Regions from separate parts of the Paenibacillus sp. SER-28 genome, predicted to be linked through region 1. Evidence: predicted binding sites of a transcription regulator. Region 1 holds the regulator's gene; each other region holds the start of a gene.
What was found. Region 1 encodes Rex, which represses fermentation and respiration genes when NADH is low (regulators of the CRP and FNR family bind a similar motif). Its sites were predicted from a motif close to TTGTGAAATATTTCACAA; they were not measured.
Positions count from the first base shown of each region.

Region 1 (6,974 bases):
ATAATCGCATTTTCCTTCTTTTCCTTGGCTGCACGAGTACGTGCCTCCCGAAACAACTCACGGACACGACCCGCGCCAACACCAACGTACATTTCAACAAATTCACTACCTGAGGCTGCAACAAATACAGAATTAGTATAGTGTGCGGCTGCTTTCGCCATCAGTGTTTTCCCTGTTCCCGGAGGGCCTGTGAGTAGAACGCCTTTTAATGGACGGATACCAAACTTGGAAATTTCATCATGTCGATTCAAAAAGTCCAGGGCCTCACGCAACTCCTGTTTAGCGCTTTCCTGCCCACCGATTTCCTCAAAAGTCAGTTTGTCCGGACCATTTTTTTTGCGTTTACGTTCTTGCCCAGCACCTACGGCCAAGCCACCACGTGCATGCATGAGCATTAACAAGCCGCTGAGCATCACGCCAGCAACTAGAAGAGGGATAATATTCACCCCAATAAAAACGAGAAATATAATAGTCACCGGCACTATGCCGATTAATGTTTCCTTGATCCATCTAGGCATTAGGCCATACCCCCATTTGCTGAGATTGACGTGGCAATACGATAAATTTGGTCGCTTTCCCTTCGCTGAGTCGGATATAGACATTGTTCGAATCCATGTCGGTATCAGCTTTGATACCCGTCTTTTTCTTTTTCATCTGCTCAACTGTAGATGAAATTTGAGTATACTTTTTATTTTCCATCGCTTCGGCTACAGGAAACATAGCCTCAGACCACCATTGATTCAGTGCTGAATTGGAACGATCTTCAATATCCAGCTTAATGGTACGGCTGCCAATGATGGTTTGTCCTTTTTGCTTAACCACATCGACTAATCCGGCCACATCCGCCTGCGGTTTGAGATCTAGTTTCAATACAACCTGATCCTGTTTAATATCTATTTGAGCGCTTGTCACGCCTGGATATTGAGAAACCAGTTTTTCCAGAGGGCTTTGCATTGTAACCTGACGGTAAATGAACCATCCCCCAAATAGCAGCAAAGCTGCCAAAACTGCCGCCACAACGATAGGAACTGCACGCAATTTCAAACAACATCCTCCTCTCAAAATGTAAAACCCAGAAGAAACGGGACGAATGTCAACAAACAACCAAATTGCATGATCTTACACCGATCAGCAATTCTTTTTTCTATCATTTTTGTCTATCACTTATAAAATATAGTATATCATAACGTATATCTAATATCGAAGGCAATGTGTGGAGGAGTTGTGATGAGGCAAAATCTTTGGTTAAGGTGGAGGCGAGACGCTGAGCGTAGGATTTGATCTTACGATCGCTGTTGCCATCCGATTTTTCTCGATTATATTCTTAAATCCGGCGGCAATGGCGAACGCTCCTCTTCTCCAAATTCAAATCCTCCACTCCGTGCTGCCCGCCATAAAGATGAATTTGCCCTAGGAGAGAAGATGGATAGGTAAAGATGCTTCACTGGTTTTCAGCCCACTTTACGGCATAGCAAGACTAAAAGACGTAAATACGAATTTCATCGCATTTACGTCTTTTTCTTAAGCTTTCAATTATTTACTAGTCATTCATTCCACATCTGCTAATCCTCAACCAGCTAGTTATTGGGCAAAGTATATTTTACACCCGTCGCTACCCCATCTGAGAAACGATAAAAGCTGTAGTAATGATGACTTCCATCATCGTAAAACAACTGCCACACATATTCGCCATTGAACACACTCGGCTGAAGCCTTACAATTTTTACACCTGGAAGCTGCTGCTGAATTATTGCCGTCATTTTTTGCTCATCGACTCCATTCTTCAGCAGTTCGGTGTGAACACCGCTATTATCTGCGGCAGGTACGTTAGGTTGTCCTTCCACTTTTTGAAAAGGAACCCACACCATTATATTTTCATTCTGTGCATTTTTCCCTTGAACCACCCAATATACCTGATCCCACACAGACTTCCATGTTTGAGTCGTGCTAACCAGACCACCTGATTGCTTGGCCTTAATGATAGCGGCATTTTTCTCAGCCACCTGGTCTTGAGTAACATAGGAATAATACCAGAAAATGCTGACCAGGATCAGTATTACGGCCAAAATGGCGACCGCTATCCACTTTTTCTTATTTTTCAAACCCGTGCTTCCTCTCTAAGGGGATGTGACACCTGAATTAGCGCGACAGCAGCCCTTCAAAGGCGGCTTGTGCCTCATGTTTGATGCGTTCCTCGTCCATAGTCAGGCATTCGCCGTTTTTCACAACCTGACGACCGTCTACCCATACGTGAACCACGTCTTTGGCGCTTGCTGAGTATACCGCATGGGAAATAAGATCTGTACGTGGCAAGAAATGTGCCTGATTCAGATCCAGCGCGATAAAGTCAGCCTTGTTGCCTGCTGCCAACGCTCCTACTTCTTTTAAACCAATTGACTTTGCACCGTATTCTGTTGCCAGACGCAGCGCTTCACTCGCAGGAACTGCCGTAGGGTCACCAGATACACCCTTGTGAATAAGTGCTGCCAGACGCATTTCCTCGAACATATCCAGGTTATTATTACTGGCAGGACCATCCGTTCCGAGAGAAACGGTAACCCCTGCACGCAGCAATTCAGGCACTCTTGCCACACCACTTGCCAGCTTCAAGTTGCTACCTGGGTTGTGCGAAACCGCTACACCACGTTCAGCCAGTAAAGCTATTTCTTCGTCATTCAAATGAACGCCATGGGCAACAAGCGAAGGACGGGAGAAAAAGCCAAGCTTATCCAAGTGTGCAACTGGACGCAAACCGTAGTCACGTACGTTTTGCTCCACTTCGGCGATCGTCTCAGACATGTGCGTATGCAGCGGCAAATCCAGATCATGCGCAGCTTGTACGAATTTTTCAATAAACGCAGGTGGACAGGTGTATGGCGCATGCGGTGACATCATCGTTGTAATACGCCCGTCTGCTTTACCATGCCAGTTACGCGCAAAAGTCACGGCCTCAGCCAGCTTGATTCGCTGTTCTTCCTCCGAACATAGTCCAATTGCTCCACGCATCAGACTTGCACGAATACCTGACTCTTCAGCCACACGAGCCACCTCATCCATATGATCGTACATGTCCAGGAAGGTCGTTGTTCCACCTTTCAGCATTTCCAGCACAGACAACGACGTACCCCAGTACACGTCCGTAGATGTAAACTTGGCTTCCATAGGCCACATTTTTTCCTGAAGCCATACTTGAAGTGCCAAGTCATCTCCATGCCCACGCAGCAGAGACATCGCCGCATGACCATGAGTATTAATCAGACCAGGTAAAAACAAAAGCCCCTTACCATCGATCGCTTCCGTCTCTTCCTCACCCGAAGGCAAAGTCTCGCCAATGTAAGTAATGCGGCTATCTTCCACAATCATAAAACCATGGATTACCCCAGCTTCTGGTCCATTTACGGCAAAAGAGCCGTTTTTAATCATCCATTTATTCACTGTCATATTGTGTTTCTTCCTTTCCGTCCTCCAAATAATAAGCGAGGCTAAGCAAATCAGTTGTAAAGTCTGTGGCATGAATCCGAATGTTGGCCGGTGCCTTGAGAGTAGTCGGTGCAAAGTTCAGGATCGCTCCAATTCCGCTCTCAATAAGCCTGTCAGCCACGTGCTGTGCTTCAAAATCAGGTACGGTAATAATCCCGATTCGAATGTTTTTTTCTCTCACAGTCGCTTCCAGTTCATCCATCGGTTGCACGACCAATGTATTGATCTTGGTCCCTACCTTATCCGGAAACGCATCAAATACCGCTACAATCTTCATATTGTCTTTTAAATAAGCGTTATAATTCGAAAGGGCTTGCCCCAGATTACCCGCTCCGACCAATACTACATTAATTTGCTGATCGATTTTCAGGATATGGCGTATTTTCTCAATTAGATAAGAAACATCATAACCGATACCCTTCCGACCAAAATCTCCAAAATAGGCGAGATCTTTACGGATTTGGGCCGGGTTCAAATCTAGCCTCTGTCCCAACTCTTGAGAAGAGACCGTAGCCACCTCCCGTTTGTGAAGTGCATTCAGATAACGTAAATATACGGGTAACCTCCGTACGACAGCCTCTGAAATTTTATCTGATTTCATACTTGCTCCCCCTAATTGTAACGAACATACTTAGTGTCCGTCCGTTATGCCTCGGTCTCCGGGGCGGATTGGAGCCATTCGGCGATGCGGGGCACCATTTGCTCCGATGGCATATGCTCCATTTTTGGTCCCGGTAACGAGTACAAAAAGTGCTTTCCGTAATAGGATTCGATCACACGCGTATCGTAAACGATAACGACCCCGTGGTCGCTCGCTGTACGAACCAACCGACCAAATCCCTGTTTGAAGCGAATGACCGCTTGTGGTACAGACAGCTTCATAAATGGATTCTTCTTCTGCTGCTGGAGCAGCTCGCTTTTTGCCTCCAGCAACGGGTGATTCGGCGGTTGAAATGGCAAGCGAACAATGGCCAGACAAGTCAGAGCCTTCCCCGGAATATCGACGCCTTCCCAGAAGCTGCTGGTTCCCAGCAATACAGAAGCTTTGGCTTCCTGAAAACGGCGGGTTAGCTTGCTGCGACTCCCACTGTCCACACCTTGTCCCAGCACAGTAATTTCGCTGGATGCTAAGGCCTCTTTGAGCGGCTCATACACTTGCCGGAGCATCCGATAGGAAGTAAACAGAACGAGCATTCTCCCCCGCGTCGCCTGAGCAGTCGCTCCTAGAGAGCTAACGAGCATATCTACAAAGTGTGCATCTCCTACACTGCCCTTCACGCTTGGGAAATCCCGTGGAATGACCAGCAGCACCTGATCCCTGTAATTAAAGGGTGACGGGAGCTGCGAAGTCATCAGCCGCTCTTGATCTGCGGCTTCCTGCAAGCCGAGCTGATCGATCATGTACTGAAACGACTTATCTACCGATAAGGTAGCAGACGTCAGAATAATGCTTCTTTTTTTGTCAAAAAACATTTCTTTCAACTGGCGGCTCACATCGACGGGCACCGCATAAAATTGTAATGATTTACTGCGGAATTGCCCACTCGCTTCGAGCCAGTATACGGTTGTTTCATCATCGAGTCGCATAAAAAAGCGCAAATTTTCTCGAATCCCCGCCAGATCCTTGAGCAGACCCGTGATATCTGTAATAAGGCTATCCGCCGCATAATCGTCATGTTCTTCCTTGACGTCCAGCATCAGCTTGTCACCCTTGCGCAAAATTTCACTCATCGTTACATATAGCTGATTTTCCAAAGCCCCCGCCTGATCCCACTTTGCAGGCTTGGCTGAAGGTTTGAGACGGGAAGAAAACTGTCCTGTTTCACCTGGTGTCGCATCGCTTCGTTCTGGCAACATGCCAAACAGCTTGTCGCTTAGCAGGTCCCAAGTTTCCTTAACCTCTAACACGAGCGGATACATCTGATCGATGGTTGAGGCCCAATCCGTCGACTTCTCGTGCCCCGATTTCGCCAACTGTTGACGAAGTGAAGGCAGTTGTCCATTCTTGCTGTCTTTGAACAGTCGCGTCAGTGTATGCACGAGTGTGAAATATTTCATATGCATACCTAGGTGCTTACCAGCTACTTCCTCCAGGTGATGGGCTTCATCAATCACCAGATGTTCATAGCTCGGCAACAATTGGTGACTAGCTTTGACGTCTGTAAACAACTTAGAGTGATTCGTAATAACAACATCCGCTATCCCTGCTTCATGGCGTGCACGATGATAATAGCATTTGCGGAACCATGGGCAAGAACGACCAAGACAGGACTCTGAATCACTCGCCACCGTTTCCCAGAAATCTCCACCACGGTTGCTCAGATTCAGTTCTTCATCATCACCGGTTTCTGTTAGCGTCAACCAGACGATCATCTGAGCAGCTGTAATTAAATCTTCCTTCGGTGTCGCGAAGTCTCTTCTGTTTATTTTATGTTCAAACTTACGCAGACACAAATAATGTCCCCGACCCTTGAAAATAGCAGCCCGGAACGGAAACGGAATCACCTTGGTCAGCATAGGAATGTCACGCTCGCGTAATTGCTCCTGCAGGTTGATCGTATGTGTACTTACCATAACTCGCTGTCCTTTTTTCACACTGTGATACAGCGATGGGAGCAAATAGCCGAGGGACTTCCCTGTTCCTGTACCTGCTTCGATCAGCAGATGCTTGTCTTCACTCAGTGCCTGATTTACACCCTCAATCATCTGTATCTGCGCCTCGCGCTCCTCATATTGGCTCAAGGATGAACGCAAATTGTCCCGCACATCATCCATGTACTCCTCAAAGGAAACACCTGACAGTGGATTCGGGTCATCTTCTCTACGCGGAGCAGCTAGCTCCGTCCAATCTTCCACTTTTAGCGCAAGCTGACGAAAAAACTGATGCCCCTCCAGATCCTGAATAGGATCAAGCTCTTTCTCTTCACGCACCCCATCAAGAAACCATCCAAGGTCACTGTCTTCCTCTGCAAACAAATCGCTAAGCCGCTGTATGGTTATCAAAGGTAATGCTTGAAGCTCACCCAGACACTTTAAAAACACCTCAGCCGTAGCCAACGCGTCGCTGTCTGCTTGGTGAGGGCGATCATGCGCCAGCCCAAACTCAGAAGACACAAAACCCAACTGATACGAAGATAGCGATGGAAACATAATTTTCAGAAAATCCATTGTATCCAAGATTCTTCCGCTAAACGGCAAATATCCGCACCGATCCAGAGCGTTTTGCAAAAAATTAAAATCAAACGCCACATTATGACCGACCAGTACAACATCGTCCAGCATAGGCACGAGCTCCATCATCATTTCTTCAAGTGCAGGAGCATCCTTGACGTCATCGTCTGTAATTCCGGTCAACCCGGTGATAAAAGGGGGAATAGATCTGCCAGGGTTTACATAAGAGCTGTAAACACGGGAAATGCTGTTATCATGATCTATAATTGCAAGTCCGACTTGAATGATGTCATCCGCGGACTGGGTGCCTGTCGTTTCAAAAT
Region 1 is NZ_JBRECM010000002.1:469,222-476,195, reverse strand. Features, by position in the region: gene ACUYLD_RS07615 (AAA family ATPase) at 1-518, opposite strand, end outside; gene ACUYLD_RS07610 (hypothetical protein) at 511-1,044, opposite strand; gene ACUYLD_RS07605 (cell wall elongation regulator TseB-like domain-containing protein) at 1,578-2,102, opposite strand; gene ACUYLD_RS07600 (amidohydrolase) at 2,140-3,441, opposite strand; gene ACUYLD_RS07595 (redox-sensing transcriptional repressor Rex) at 3,428-4,081, opposite strand; gene dinG (ATP-dependent DNA helicase DinG) at 4,126-6,974, opposite strand, start outside.

Region 2 (6,974 bases), on a different contig from region 1:
GAACATATCTCATATTAACGCGCCACAAGTGTGGGAAAAGGGAATTGACGGAACCGGAATCGTGGTTGCCAATCTGGATACAGGTGTAGATTATACACATCCGGCCCTTCATCGTAAATGGCGGGGTTTGGACGCGGCAGGCAATGTCGTGAATCCCGAGCTGAGCTGGTACGATCCGCATAGTCATGCGACGCTTCCGGTCGATCAGGAAGACGATTCCCATGGTACACATACGATGGGCACGATGGTCGGCTCTGAGGAAAACGGAACGAATCGAGTTGGCGTTGCACCTGGTGCGAAGTGGATTGCGGTTCGGATTTTTAATCCGGAAACGACGGATGCGATTATACTGGATGGCGGTCAATGGCTGCTTGCGCCAAAAGATGCCCAAGGGAATCTTCATCCCGAGCTTGCTCCAGACGTAGTGAACAACTCGTGGGGAGGTGGACCGGGTCTTGATGAATGGTTCCGGCCTGTGGTTCAGGCATGGCGGGATGCTCAAATCTTCCCCGAATTCTCCGCAGGTAATACCTCTCTTTCCAATCCGGGCGGACCTGCCTCGGTAGCCAATCCGGCAAACTATCCGGAATCCTTTGCTACTGGAGCCACGGATAGCAATGATAATCTGGCCAGCTTCTCATTGTTAGGACCATCACCCTATGGTGAGGTGAAGCCAGAAGTTTCCGCACCGGGTGTGAATATCCGGTCATCTGTCGCTGGTGGCGCCTATAAAGGCGGGTATAACGGTACTTCCATGGCGGGACCTCATGTTGCGGGCCTTGCAGCTCTGTTGCTGCAAGCGAATCATTCGCTTACCGTAGATCAGCTTGAGGAAATTTTGATGAACACAGCTACACCGCGCACGGACAGCACATATCCTACTTCGCCAAATAATGGCTACGGACATGGTGTCATTAATGCGCTGGATGCAGTCGGTTCGGTCATGCAAGGTCTGGGCTCCGTGTCTGGTAAAGTTGTAACGGGTGGCGACGATCTGGAAGCACCTGTTCTCGAGCATACACCGCCCGCAGCGGCATTCGAGGGTATTGATATACCTCTGACTGCTCATGTAACGGATGATGTCGGCGTGACAGCCGTTGAGGCATTTGCCAAAACAGCAGGTACGTCAAACTATGTATATATTCCGTTGGAACGGACCTCCGGCGACAGCAAAGATGGTACATATCAAGCGTCTATCCCGACTTTTTTGGTGGACAGCGCTGGTCTGGAATACTATATTCGTGTAAATGATTATGGTAATAATGGGTTTGAAACTGAAGTATACAAGGTTAAAATCTCAAAAGGCGTAAAACCAGGCTACACACAAGACTTCGAAAAAGACATTGCCGGTATTAATATCGGTGGACAGGGCAGTGTTTGGAAATGGGGAACTCCGACAAGCGGCCCTAAAAGCGCACATTCGGGTACAAAGGTCATCGCGACTAATCTCGAAGGCCAATATCAGGCCAACTCCAACAGTTATTTTATGGCCCCTCCGATTGATCTGACCGAGAGCTCAAAAGGGGCACTGGTCAGCTTCAAGCATTGGTACGATCTTGAAAACAATTCTGATTTCGGCAAAGTGTACGTAGCAACCACAAACAATCAGAATGCGTTTGAGCAGGTATTATCGTTTACCGGCACCAGCAACGGCTGGAAAACACAATATCTTGATTTGCGGGCATTCGCGGGTCAAAAGGTATACCTCCTGTTCAACTTTACGAGTGACAATACGGTTGTGAAAGATGGCTGGTATATTGACGATCTGTCGATTCAGGAGCCAGACACCGTTGCACCTGCTGCACCGAGTAATTTGACTGCTGAAGCAGATACTGTGGGCAACGTCACACTGGCCTGGAATGCTTCCTCCGATGATGATGTAAAGCAGTACAAGGTGTATCGTTCTACCCAATCAGGCAAAAATTATACTTCTATCGGTACAACCTCAGCACTGACACTCACAGATACCATCACGGTCGGTGGAGCGACCTATCATTATGCAGTGGCGGCTGAGGATTATAGTGGCAATGAAGGAATCAAGTCGAATGAGGCTTCTCTGAGAGTAGACGTGCCAGATACGCTGTATAGCGATCATTTTGAAGGCAGCTCGGATAATGGCTGGACTCATTCCGGTACCAAGGATGAATGGGAACGCGGCATTCCCAAGGAAGTAGGACCAGAGAGCGCACTGTCCAGACCCAATGTGTGGGCAACCGATCTTGATAGCAATTATGAGAACGGAGCTGAATTTTCGCTGGTTTCTCCAAAAATTAATTTGCAGGCTGTACGCAACGCAACACTGACCTTCAATCACTGGTTTGAAATTGAAGCCGGCTATGATTACGGTTATGTGGAAGTGTCCAAAAACAATGGCGACACGTGGAGCGAGCTGGGCAAGTTCTCTCACAACACGAACGGGAAAAAGTGGACTCCAGTTTATTACAATCTGGATAGCTACACCGGCAATGAGATTCAAATTCGCTTCCGTTTGAAATCGGATAACAGTGTGAACAAGAACGGCTGGTACATTGACGATTTCCGTGTGCTGGGTATTCCAGCTGCGACAGTGACCAAGGACATCGTACCTGAGTCGAATATCAAGCTGGAAAAAGCGGAAGAACAATTCCCGCTGTACAAAATTACAAGCACTGAAAAGAGTGAATTCCAGGAGAAAGTGAAGCCGGTAGAAACAACGGTGGATAGTGGACGTGTCGGGCTCGACAGTCTTCCAGCCAGCGCTACGGTTACGGTATTGGAAACCGGACGTTCGGTGAAAACGGATCCGACTACAGGCAAATACAGCTTCACTCATGTAGCGGGCGACTATACGCTGAAGGCTGAAGCCTATGGTTATGTGCCTCAAACGAAAGCAGTCACGATTGAGAATAACAAAGTCATCAGAGCAAACTTTAGTCTTCAGGCCGTACCTCACGGTACGATTCACGGGGTCATTACCGACAAGCAATCCGGTGAACCGATCCAAAAAGCGAAAGTGTTGGTGCTGGAGGATGCACGTATTGCTCCGGTAGAGACGAATGAGGCTGGAGAATTTACGCTGGACGTGCTGGAAGGAACATACACATTGTCCATTTCAGCTGAGAATTATTATAGCGACAGTGTATCCGTTACTGCTCCTGCGAACGGTAGTGTGGAAGCGAATGTCACGTTGAAACCTTTCATCGGGTTCCAGGGAGGCATTGCCTACGATGACGGGACAGGAGAAAATGCTAGAGCCTTTAACGCGGCAGGCAATTCATGGGCAGTCAGAATGACGCCTGAGTCGGAAGTGGCTCAAGTGACAGGAGCATCGCTTTTGTTCTGGAACTCTGCCTTCCCGAATCCGGGAGGAACGGCATTCCAATATTCTATCTATGACGCCTCCGGTGCGGCAGGAGCACCTGGACGATTATTAGCTGGTCCATTCGACGGGACTGCCGTAAGGGATGAGACACAATGGACGACGGTGCAGCTCCCAGAGCCGGTGACGGTTCAAGGTGACTTCTACATCGTATATACACAGTCTGCTGTAGGCACACAGTCGCCGGGTCTTGCTACAGATGAAAGCAGTCCCAATGCGCTTCGAAGTTGGCAAGGTGTAAGCGGCACATGGAGCCAATCACCTGAGGAGGAGGGGAACTACATGATCCGGGCTATCGTCAGATATCCGGTGAATGCTCCAACGATTACGACTCCTACGAAGGCTACCTATACGCAGGAAGAGACGATTACCGTAACAGGAACTTCTCCGGCAGAAGGAGCCGATATTCAGCTCTTTAACGGTAAGGAGCTGGCTGGCACAACGAAGGTGAAGGATCGCCAGTTCAGTTTGTCGGTTGATCTTCAACCAGGTGCTAATCCGCTAAGTGTTCAAGCAGCGGTATACGGAAAAATAACGGATCGTTCCGAACCGGTGGTCGTGACACTTGACCAGACTAAACCGGGTCTGATCCTGACTTCGCCAGATGAAGGAGCCCGTACGAATGCGGGTGTCGTGAGCGTCACCGGTACGGTGTATGACGAATTCCTCACCGATTTGACGATTAACGGCGAGCCAGCCGAATTTGGAAGTGACGGCACCTTTAACAAGCGATTGCTTATCAACGAAGGTGAAAATCAAATTACGGTGACGGCCAAGGATCTTGCCGAAAACGAAACAACCGTTACGCGCTCGGTGTATGTCGATACAGCTCTGCCGAAGCTTGAAAACATTAACCCTGCTGAGGATGTGCGTATTACTCCAGGGCAGTCGGTACGGGTATCCTTTGACAGTGCATCCGGTTTGGAGGCGTCCTTCCATGTGGAGCTGCCTTTCAACCTGTCCACTTTGGGCCGCAACGATATTCCGTTAAATGAGACTTCGTCAGGCCACTATGAAGGTACTTATTTCACTTCATCTTCTCTGAACCTGGAAGGCGGAGTCATCGTGATCCGGGTAAGGGATGCAGCGGGAAATGAAGTGGAGACGGAGGCGCCGGGAAGATTGTATGTAACCAATGGTGGAGGACAGAACCCTGATCCGAATCCACCTACATCCAATGAAAAGCCAGTAGCCATTATTCAGGCTAATGAATCAGCTAAGAAGAACAAAAATGTACAATTTAACGCCAAAGCTTCCCGTGATGTAGACGGTGAAATCGTCAGCTACAGCTGGAATTTTGGCGATGGCGATACGGCGGTCGGTTCCAAGGTGAAGCATAAATTCACCACAGCTGGAACGTATACCGTGGAGCTAACGGTGACGGATAATGACGGCGCAAGCGGTAAGACTGTGCATACGATCACGATCCGTTAACAGCCAGTAGGAAAGGAAATGCTTCTTTTAGAATAGCAATGAAGGCCCACAGCAAGCCATGGTATACAGAGGCTGCTGTGGGCCATTTTTAATTGTCGAGCCGTTCAGGAAGCGATACAATGAATAATGCTCATAAAGTGAACTGTTTCACAATAATATTTTTTAGCAGGAGAGGATTATATGATTCATTTGCAAAAAGAAAGCGGACGTATCCGTCTTGTGCTGGATGCTTATTTTATGGGGGAAGATATCATTGTACTCATTTCTGGCGGTGATCAGCCCCATTTGGGAACAATTACAGCAGGGGCCAGACTCGAGCCGATTCAAACTGTGCAATTGCAAAATCACAAGGAATTTTATATTACCGAAGAAATTGCAGTTCGCTTGCGAAAAGAGTTTGCGGGCAATTTTGTCATTTGCTGCGGGGCACATTTGGATCATGCAACCAAGGACGAGATCCGAGTGCTGACAGATATGGCTATACAACTGGGAAAAGAGCTCATTGGAGAACTCAAGCAGGCACGCTTGTAGAGACTTTTTTAAGTGAACTCCCGAAAGAGCAGATTGCGATAGGGATACTTACTAAAGGGATACTTAAAAAGCAAGGCAAAGCCATCGTCCTCAATTTGTACGGATTTCAGCGCAGAGGATGGAATCAAACTACGGATCATGACATGAACTGCACGCTGGTCTTGTCTGTTGATCGCTTTGGCTAAGGCAGAAGCAAAACATGGATTGCGTGCCAATTCGCGATACAGCGGAAAAACGGCTTTTGCGATGGCGCGATGAACTCTCGGCTCAAATGTAAACTGCACAGTCCCCGGTGGAATCGTCGTTCCATTCGTATAATAGAGCATCGGTGGCTGAGCTAAAAAGGAAATAAAGTAGCCGATGCCATTCGTGCCTAAGCCTTGTTTGGCGGCAAATGGCGCTACTGAGCAGAGAAGGGATTTCATCCGATCCAAATTCGCCTGAACGACAGCTCGTGACCATTGGACGGCAAAAGCACGTCGGGTTGCAATAGCTTTGTAAAATGGCAGCATGGCAGTGGATATTATCCTAAGTGTGTTTGCATTTAAACGTTTGTGAGGCGAGCACTTTCTGTGGGATGTTGCACGATATAGCATAGCTCCGACCTCCTTGGCAGGATGCTCTCATGGAGCACAATTGATCTGTAACAGGTAAAATACTGTATGCCCAGTTACCTCAAAAAGTGCTAATATCGCTATGTTTCTTCTTTTTAACGTTCTAATTAAGAAAATCGAAATAAATACTGTCCTGATTTGTAAGATTGTGGTACCCTAGAACTTATATAATTGCTATTTTTCGTATTGGAGTTGAATTTAACAGATGAGTGATTTGTACAAGGAGCCTCGATCTTCCGATCCTTTTCAGGAGACGAACGATTATAATGCCCCATTTAACCCGCCCCCAGTAGTTCCACCTACCAATAGTAAAGCTGTTGCCTCGATGGTGCTCGGGATTTTATCTGTTGTCATTCCCTATATTGGGTTGATTATCGGAATTGTGGGTATTATTTTATCCAGTCTTTCCCTGAAGGAAATTAACCGTCATGGCGAGCAAGGCAGAGGTATGGCCATTGCTGGACTGGTATGTAGTATTATCGGTACACTGATTTATACACTGATTATCATTTTTATAGTTATTGTTTTTATTGTAGCGGCCTCCAGTGGCGATCCGGATATTTTTTCAGACATTTAATGAATTGAAGAATGCTTGAGTCAGACAAACCATTCACGATTTGACTATTGGATGCTATGATAAAAGGAGTCCAATGAAGGAGAGTGAAGCCGTATGGCACGTACTCAAACACAAAAAGCGCTAAGCAAGGCAAAACGCGCTGGAATCTATTGCGCGGCACAGAGCCGCAAAACGAATGACCATTATGGCGAGATTTCACAGCACATACGAATGAAGCCGACCAAGCAAGAACAATTACAAAAGGTCAAAAAAAAGAAGCGAATCGTTCAGAGCGACGCTTCTTTTTTTTGTTTTAGAGAGAACAGCAGGGTCCTTTTCGGCGTGACATTATAAAGTAAGCCTGCAACCTTACGTAAAAAGCTGATTCAACAAAAAAATGAAAAAAGGAGGGCTAACAAATGAGCGCATGGTCAGATCAAACTGAACACGAGCAATCAGATACTTGCGCAAAATGTATCCA
Region 2 is NZ_JBRECM010000006.1:161,592-168,565, forward strand. Features, by position in the region: gene ACUYLD_RS16325 (S8 family serine peptidase) at 1-4,792, shown strand, start outside; gene lpdD (prenylated flavin chaperone LpdD) at 4,973-5,323, shown strand; gene ACUYLD_RS16335 (hypothetical protein) at 5,332-5,919, opposite strand; gene ACUYLD_RS16340 (DUF4190 domain-containing protein) at 6,143-6,514, shown strand; gene ACUYLD_RS16345 (hypothetical protein) at 6,608-6,847, shown strand.
Region 2: the regulator Rex is predicted to act here: its motif matches at 4,928-4,945, upstream of lpdD (prenylated flavin chaperone LpdD).

Region 3 (6,974 bases), on a different contig from region 1:
GGTTGTACTGCCCAAAGGTGGCTTGATCGTTTTGGGTGGCAATGCAGGGGATGTATTTAAAATCAATTTGAATTAAGCGTGTAGCCGCTTCTGGAAATTCAGGAACGACCGTTGCAGCGTTGGAAGGTTAAGTAGATAACCGCGAATTTTAAGTCGAATTGGCCTTTATATAAGGCCAATTCGACTTTTTCATTCAGCAGATGAGCCTAAATCCGTAATAGATAATTTTATATCGAAGGTTACGGGTATTTTGCTGAATTTGTAATCCCAATCATCCTTTACCTTTTTCCACACCTGAGGTTTCTCGATATGCAAATGATCACCAAAACCGGCAACATCGACTTTATATTCTGACTGTAATTTGTGCATAACAGACTTAATCCTGCGAGTTACTTGTTCTTCAAACTCTTTCTCAGCCTCCTTCATGTTTTGTGTCTCAGTCGGGTCCGCTTTATCATCCCAGTTTTCGATTAGACGTCCTTTAGATTCAATTTTTACGTGGAACGAGATATCGTTGCCCTCGGTCACCTTGGTTGTTATTTTGCTTTTTACCGATTTGATTTCGTAAGTTATGGCTTCATTCCGCTTGTCATACGTTTTGACAGCCCCACCCTTAACATCACCTGTAATCCATCCAATACTCTCCACGTCTTGTTGGTCCAAACTGCCTATCCAGTGACCGGTATCTCCTTTAATAATGCCAGCCCCTGAAAATTCTAATTCCCCATCGGATTCAGTGATGTTTTGTAATATATAGCTTTTTTTGGAATGCATCATCCCATCCAATTCAGACAAATTGACCCCCCTCATTACCTTGCTGGTTCTGAAATGGTTACGAAGCATATACAGAATATGAATGGATGGGACTTCTTCTTTATATTTGGTAACTAAAGTACTAGCTGCTCGTCCCTTGCTTAAAAAGACCAAACAACTCGGGCGAATATCATTATCACGAAGCACAAAATCCATTAATTGCTGCATCGTCTGTTGTTTTGCCAGTTCGGTGGAAACCACCATGACCTTTAGATGGTGGCCAATAACGGGGCGATCCAAACGGAGAGAGAGTTGGCGGAAGATTTCAAGCAAAGAATCTCCTGTGCCAGTTATGTTGTTATAGTTTGGCTCTTGTCCCCCTCCTCCGCCTTGTTGGTTTGGGCTTCCAGATGATTTTTTGGGGACGATTTGTACGCTGGCCGTAATTTTATTTTTCTTGAAGTAACGGCTGCCTTTCTTCTCCAGATCCTGTTCCAATGGAGTGAGCTCCCCCTGATCCAGAGAAAGTCCTGTATATATGCTAAGTTCCTCTACTTCTTTGCTGCTCCAACAACCGACTTGAGTCACCAGAAGAATAAAGGCAAGCAGTACAGATAGGATAGGTCGTCTACACATTTTGCTTCATTCCCTTCTTCCTGATCATGAACACAATGGAGAGAAAAACCGGAATCAAAATAAATAATAGGATTCCCATATATCCGATCGCATCGCCCAGGCTAAACACTTCCATCATACGAACAGGAGTCATTGTGGAGATAAAGATTATCGGGATTAAACCGAAAACCGCATAACGATATTTAAAACCAAACACCTGTGAAACACCTAAGGATGCATTGAAGAAAAAACTGCAGGAATTACAAAACATTTGCATCATCCAGATCACTAGCAGTGGAAACTCAAGCCGTTCAAAAAGAAATCCGGGGATTTCAAAACTGCGCATCAAATTGATGGTAGGCCAAGTACTTGTCACAGTGGAATCTACCGATAGCCCGCCGATCACCATAACTACGGTCAAAAAGTACAAAATTAAAGGGATACTGATCCCCACTACCATGGCCTTAAATGCTTTCTCAGGGTGCTGCATAAAAGCGACCAGTGTCATGACGACTTCACATCCACTGAAAACAAGGATAGTTGATTTCAGCCCCTTGATGACAGGTAAAATCCCCTCACTCAGTACAGGGCGAAGATGATCAATCTCAAAAATCCTTAAGCTAAAGAGAAAACAGAAAAGCAGAAAGAAGAGGCTGATAGGAAGTACAATCTGGTACAGTCGCGCGATAGGATTAATGCCTCCAAAAACCAAATAACTCCCTACCCAGATAAATGGAATCACAATCGCCCAGATGGGTGTGCCTTCGAGTAGAAAAAAAATCGTAACTTCAGCTAACACACGGATTTCAAAGCCGGCGATGATTATAAAGTATATAATTAATAGCACGCTTAAGAATCCTCCCGGAATAGTGCCTACAATTCTTCTGGAGTATTGATATATGGTGTTTTCAGGAAACTGTTGACTTAATTTCACCATGAGCCAGACGACGAATATGACAATACATCCACCGAGAAGGACAGAAAGCCATGCATCAGGAGTCTGTACCTTTTCAGTTACACCTCTCGGCAGTGTCAAAATCCCTGCGCCCAATACGGTGTTGGTCAGAAATACAGCCGCCTGCTTAGTTGTAATCTTGTCATCAGAGCGTCTAAACACCATAGCTCCTCCTTCGTCTTGGCGTCATGGTCTACGCTTGCGTTGCTGCGTTTTCATCATAACAGGTCTTCGTTTCATCAGAGATATAGGAGCCCGGATGTACACATCCTTCCAATCGCTTGGTCGCATGGGGGAAAAGGGAGTTACATACGGTACACCAAAGCTTTTCAACTTCGTCAGATGGATACAAATTAACAGAAAGAACAATATGGTTCCGAGCATACCCAGGATTGCCGCAAAGAACATGCCGACGAAACGCAAAAGACGCAAGGTAATGCCCGCACTGTATGTCGGTATCGAAAACGAAGAAATGGCAGTAACCGCAACCACAATCACCAGGAAGGGGCTAACAATACCCGCATTGACAGCAGCGTCGCCGATAACCAAGCCTCCCACAATGCCCATCGCAGGACCAATGGGTTTGGGCAAGCGAATGCCGGCTTCCCGCAGGATTTCGATCGAAATTTCCAGAATCATAACTTCAATGACGGATGGAAAAGGGACGCCTTGACGAGTCTGAATGATGCTAATGACCAGCTTGGTCGGAATCAAACCGGGATGAAACGATATAAAAGAGATATACAAAGCAGGACCCATCAGCGCTATGAAAGCTCCAAAAAATCGCAGAAGACGTAAAAGTGAACCTGGAATCCAGCGCTCATAATAGTCTTCAGGTGATTGAAGCAGCATACTGAAGGTCACCGGAACAATAAGTGCAAAGGGAGTCCCATCCAGCAAAATAGCTATTCTTCCTTCCAACAAAGCATTAATGACACGGTCGGGACGCTCTGTGTTGTGAGCCTGCTGGAACGGACTTAAATAATTGTCTTCAATAAGTTGTTCCACATAACCGGATTCAGCCAAAAAATCCATATCTATCTTTGAAATTCTGCGGGTTACTTCTTCGAGGAGATCTGGATTCACAATATCCTTTATATACGCGACAACCAGGTCTTTTTTGATTCGGCTTCCCACTTGAAATTTTTTCATTTCCAGACTTTTGTTTAAGCCTTGGCGTCGAAGCATCGAAGTATTTTCACTTAATACCTCCGTAAAACCAATGCGGGGACCCCGAAGTAATGCTTCAGAGGTTGGTTCATTGACGGAGCGAATGGCGCCATTGGGCGAGCCCACCAGCAGTGCTCCCTTCATTCCTTCAATTAATAAAGCAGTATGGCCTAAAAGTATAGACTCCTGCAGGTCCTCCATATCAGCAACTTCACTAATTTGCGTAAGTGGCATCAAGTTTTCTTTTATAAAGGAGTTACTTATACTTTCCTGCTGTTCCTGTGGGCGCTGTGGGTCTTGCTGGCCCTCGAACATCAAGACCTCCAATACCTGCTTGCTCATAAGCTTTTCATCCTGCATACCTTCTATGAAGACTAACACGGACCGAGCATGATATTTCTTTACTACAAACTCACGAAAATGCACATCACTATTTTCGCCTATAGCCTCTCGGATCGACTTTAAGTCGGAATCATAATTCCCTGTAATTTTGGAGCTTGGTTCATGCTGTTGATCAGCATCGCCTTCGTTATGTTCGTCGGAAAGCGGACGATCAGAAGAATGTTTGGATTTTGCCCCCTTACTGCCGACAAACGAATAAATCGATGTGTTTATATAATAAATTCCTAAAGGAATAACCAACGCGAGGCCTGCTTGAAAGAGTGTACTCCAGCTTGGAATATAAGAAATAATTTTAGACCACATGATGATCACCTCCATACGATTCAATTCATGTTTCCTTAAGATACAAGTTGTTCCTAAAGTATTCCTTATAAAGGTTGTAATTACACATGAAATGGAAAGATTCGTTCGATGAATTGGGCAAGTGATGTATTTAATATTGTGAAATTTGATTTCGGGCTCTTACCTTTATCCCTTGAAATAGAATAGGGAAATCCCTAAACATTCTTAATTTGAACTATATTGTGACTGTAATCACATATAGCTCTGTCTGCTGTATTAGAATAGAAGCATAAGCAATATTCATAGGAACGTAGGAGATGTCGTCGGATAGGGAGTATCGTCGAATGAATGGAGGAACCGGTATATGATAAACAGTAAACAGAAACTTGTGGTTATAGGGAACGGGATGGCTGGTATCAATACGGTCGAACAAATTTTAAAATTAACAGATAAGTATGAAATTACGGTCCTGGGAAATGAGCCGCATCCGAACTATAACAGGATCATGCTCTCTTATGTGTTGGAAGGCAGTAAAACGATTGATGATATCATACTGAACGATTTGCAATGGTATGCGGATCAAGGGATTACTTTGTATACAGGAAAAATGGTGAAAAGCATCGACGGTGAGAACAAGAAGATTCACACCGAAGACGGACTGGAAATTGATTACGATGTAGCTTTGGTAGCTACTGGCTCACAATCATTTATTCTACCTATTCCGGGTAAAGAATTACCGGGTGTCATCGGTTTCCGAGATATCGCCGATTGCTCGGCAATGCTTGAGGCAGCGAAGACCTTTAAAAAGGCAGCTGTCATTGGTGGAGGTCTGTTAGGGCTGGAAGCAGCTAAAGGCTTGGTCAACCTGGGAATGGATGTTACGGTCGTTCATTTAATGGAGGATTTGATGGAACGCCAGCTGGACCGGGAAGCCTCTGCGATGCTGAAAGCAGAACTAGAACGCCAGGGAATCAAGTTTGCTATGCAAATGCAAACTGCGGAGGTGTACGGTCAAGATCGGGTACAAGGGCTGCGGTTTTCAGACGGAAGCGAGCTAGAAGCGGATTTGGTCGTTATGGCCGTCGGGATCAAGCCTAATATTCAGGTGGCTGTGCAAAGTGGTATGGAAACGAACCGTGGTATCGTAGTCGATGATTTGATGAGAACCTCCGTACCGGATGTATACGCCGTAGGGGAATGTGTTGAACATCGCGGAATCTGTTATGGTCTGGTAGCTCCGCTGTTTGAGCAGGGAAGTGTCATTGCCAAACATTTGGCAGGTGTGGATACTGAAGGTTATATGGGATCGGTAGTTTCCACCAAGCTCAAAATTTCAGGGGTGGACGTTTTCTCAGCTGGCGAATTCATAACCCAGCCTGAACATACGGTGATTGTTGCAAAGGATGAGTGGAAGCGCACATACAAAAAAGTGCTGCTTCGTGAAAATAAGATTGTTGGAACTGTACTGTTTGGCGATGTGAGTGAATCTGCTAGTCTTCAAAAATATGTGCGTCAGCAAACGCAGATGACAGATGAGATATATGGACAGATCATGGGTACTGGATGTAGCAATCACGGGGCGAAAACATTATCCGCTGAAACGATGGCGGATGATGAAATTGTCTGCGGCTGTAACGGTGTGACTAAAAAGGCGATTGTGGATGCAATTAATGATAATGGACTGACCACAGTCGATGAAATTAAGGCATGCACCGGAGCAACGCGTTCCTGTGGAGGATGTAAGCCTGTCGTTGAGCAAATTTTACAATATGTTCTTGGAGACAGCTTCAAGACGTCAGCCAAGCAAGGAATATGTGGTTGCACATCATTGAGTCGGGACGAGATTGTGGAAGCGATCAAAACCAAAGGGCTGACAACAACGCGTGAAGTTATGAATGTACTGGGTTGGCATAATGATGAAGGATGCTCCAAATGCCGCCCGGCGCTGAATTACTATTTGGGAATGATTAACCCGGATACCTATGAAAATGAGGGAGATTCCCGTTTTGTAAATGAGCGATTGCACGCAAACATTCAAAAGGATGGAACGTTTACAGTTGTTCCTAGAATGTACGGCGGTGTAACGACTCCAGAAGATTTGAAGAAGATAGCAGATGTTTCTCTTAAATACAACGTTAAGGTCGTTAAAGTAACAGGAGGACAGCGGTTGGATTTGATCGGTGTCCGTAAAGAGGATCTGCCTAAAGTATGGGAAGAACTCGATATGCCGTCGGGATATGCGTACGCGAAGTCGCTTCGTACAGTTAAAACCTGTGTTGGATCGCAATTTTGCCGGTTTGGTACACAGGACTCGATGGGAATGGGAGAAGTGCTGGAACGGAAATTCGAACGATTGGATTTCCCAGCAAAATTCAAATTAGCGGTTAATGGGTGTCCACGCAACTGTGCGGAATCATGTACCAAAGATATCGGGATCGTAGGCAACGATGGGGGCTGGGAGATCTTTATCGGTGGTAATGGCGGTATTAAAGCACGGTTGGCTGATTCACTCTGTAAAGTGAAAACCGATGCCGAGTTGATTGATATTGTAGGTAGCGTAATGCAACTCTACCGGGAAACAGGACAATACCTGGAGCGCACGTCGGAGTGGGTGGAACGGATCGGTCTGGAAGAGATTCAGAAGGCTGTCGTTCAGGATACAGATCATCGACAAGCTTTAGTAGAACGCATCGAATTTGCACTACAACAGGTGGAAGACCCGTGGAAAAAGATCATCAATGATGAGGATACTCGCAAAAATCTATTTGAGGTTGTCACTCCGTCTATTGTGTAATTG
Region 3 is NZ_JBRECM010000003.1:154,488-161,461, reverse strand. Features, by position in the region: gene ACUYLD_RS10835 (serine hydrolase domain-containing protein) at 1-76, shown strand, start outside; gene ACUYLD_RS10830 (Ger(x)C family spore germination protein) at 190-1,389, opposite strand; gene ACUYLD_RS10825 (GerAB/ArcD/ProY family transporter) at 1,382-2,485, opposite strand; gene ACUYLD_RS10820 (spore germination protein) at 2,510-4,198, opposite strand; gene nirB (nitrite reductase large subunit NirB) at 4,542-6,971, shown strand.
Region 3: the regulator Rex is predicted to act here: its motif matches at 4,418-4,435, upstream of nirB (nitrite reductase large subunit NirB).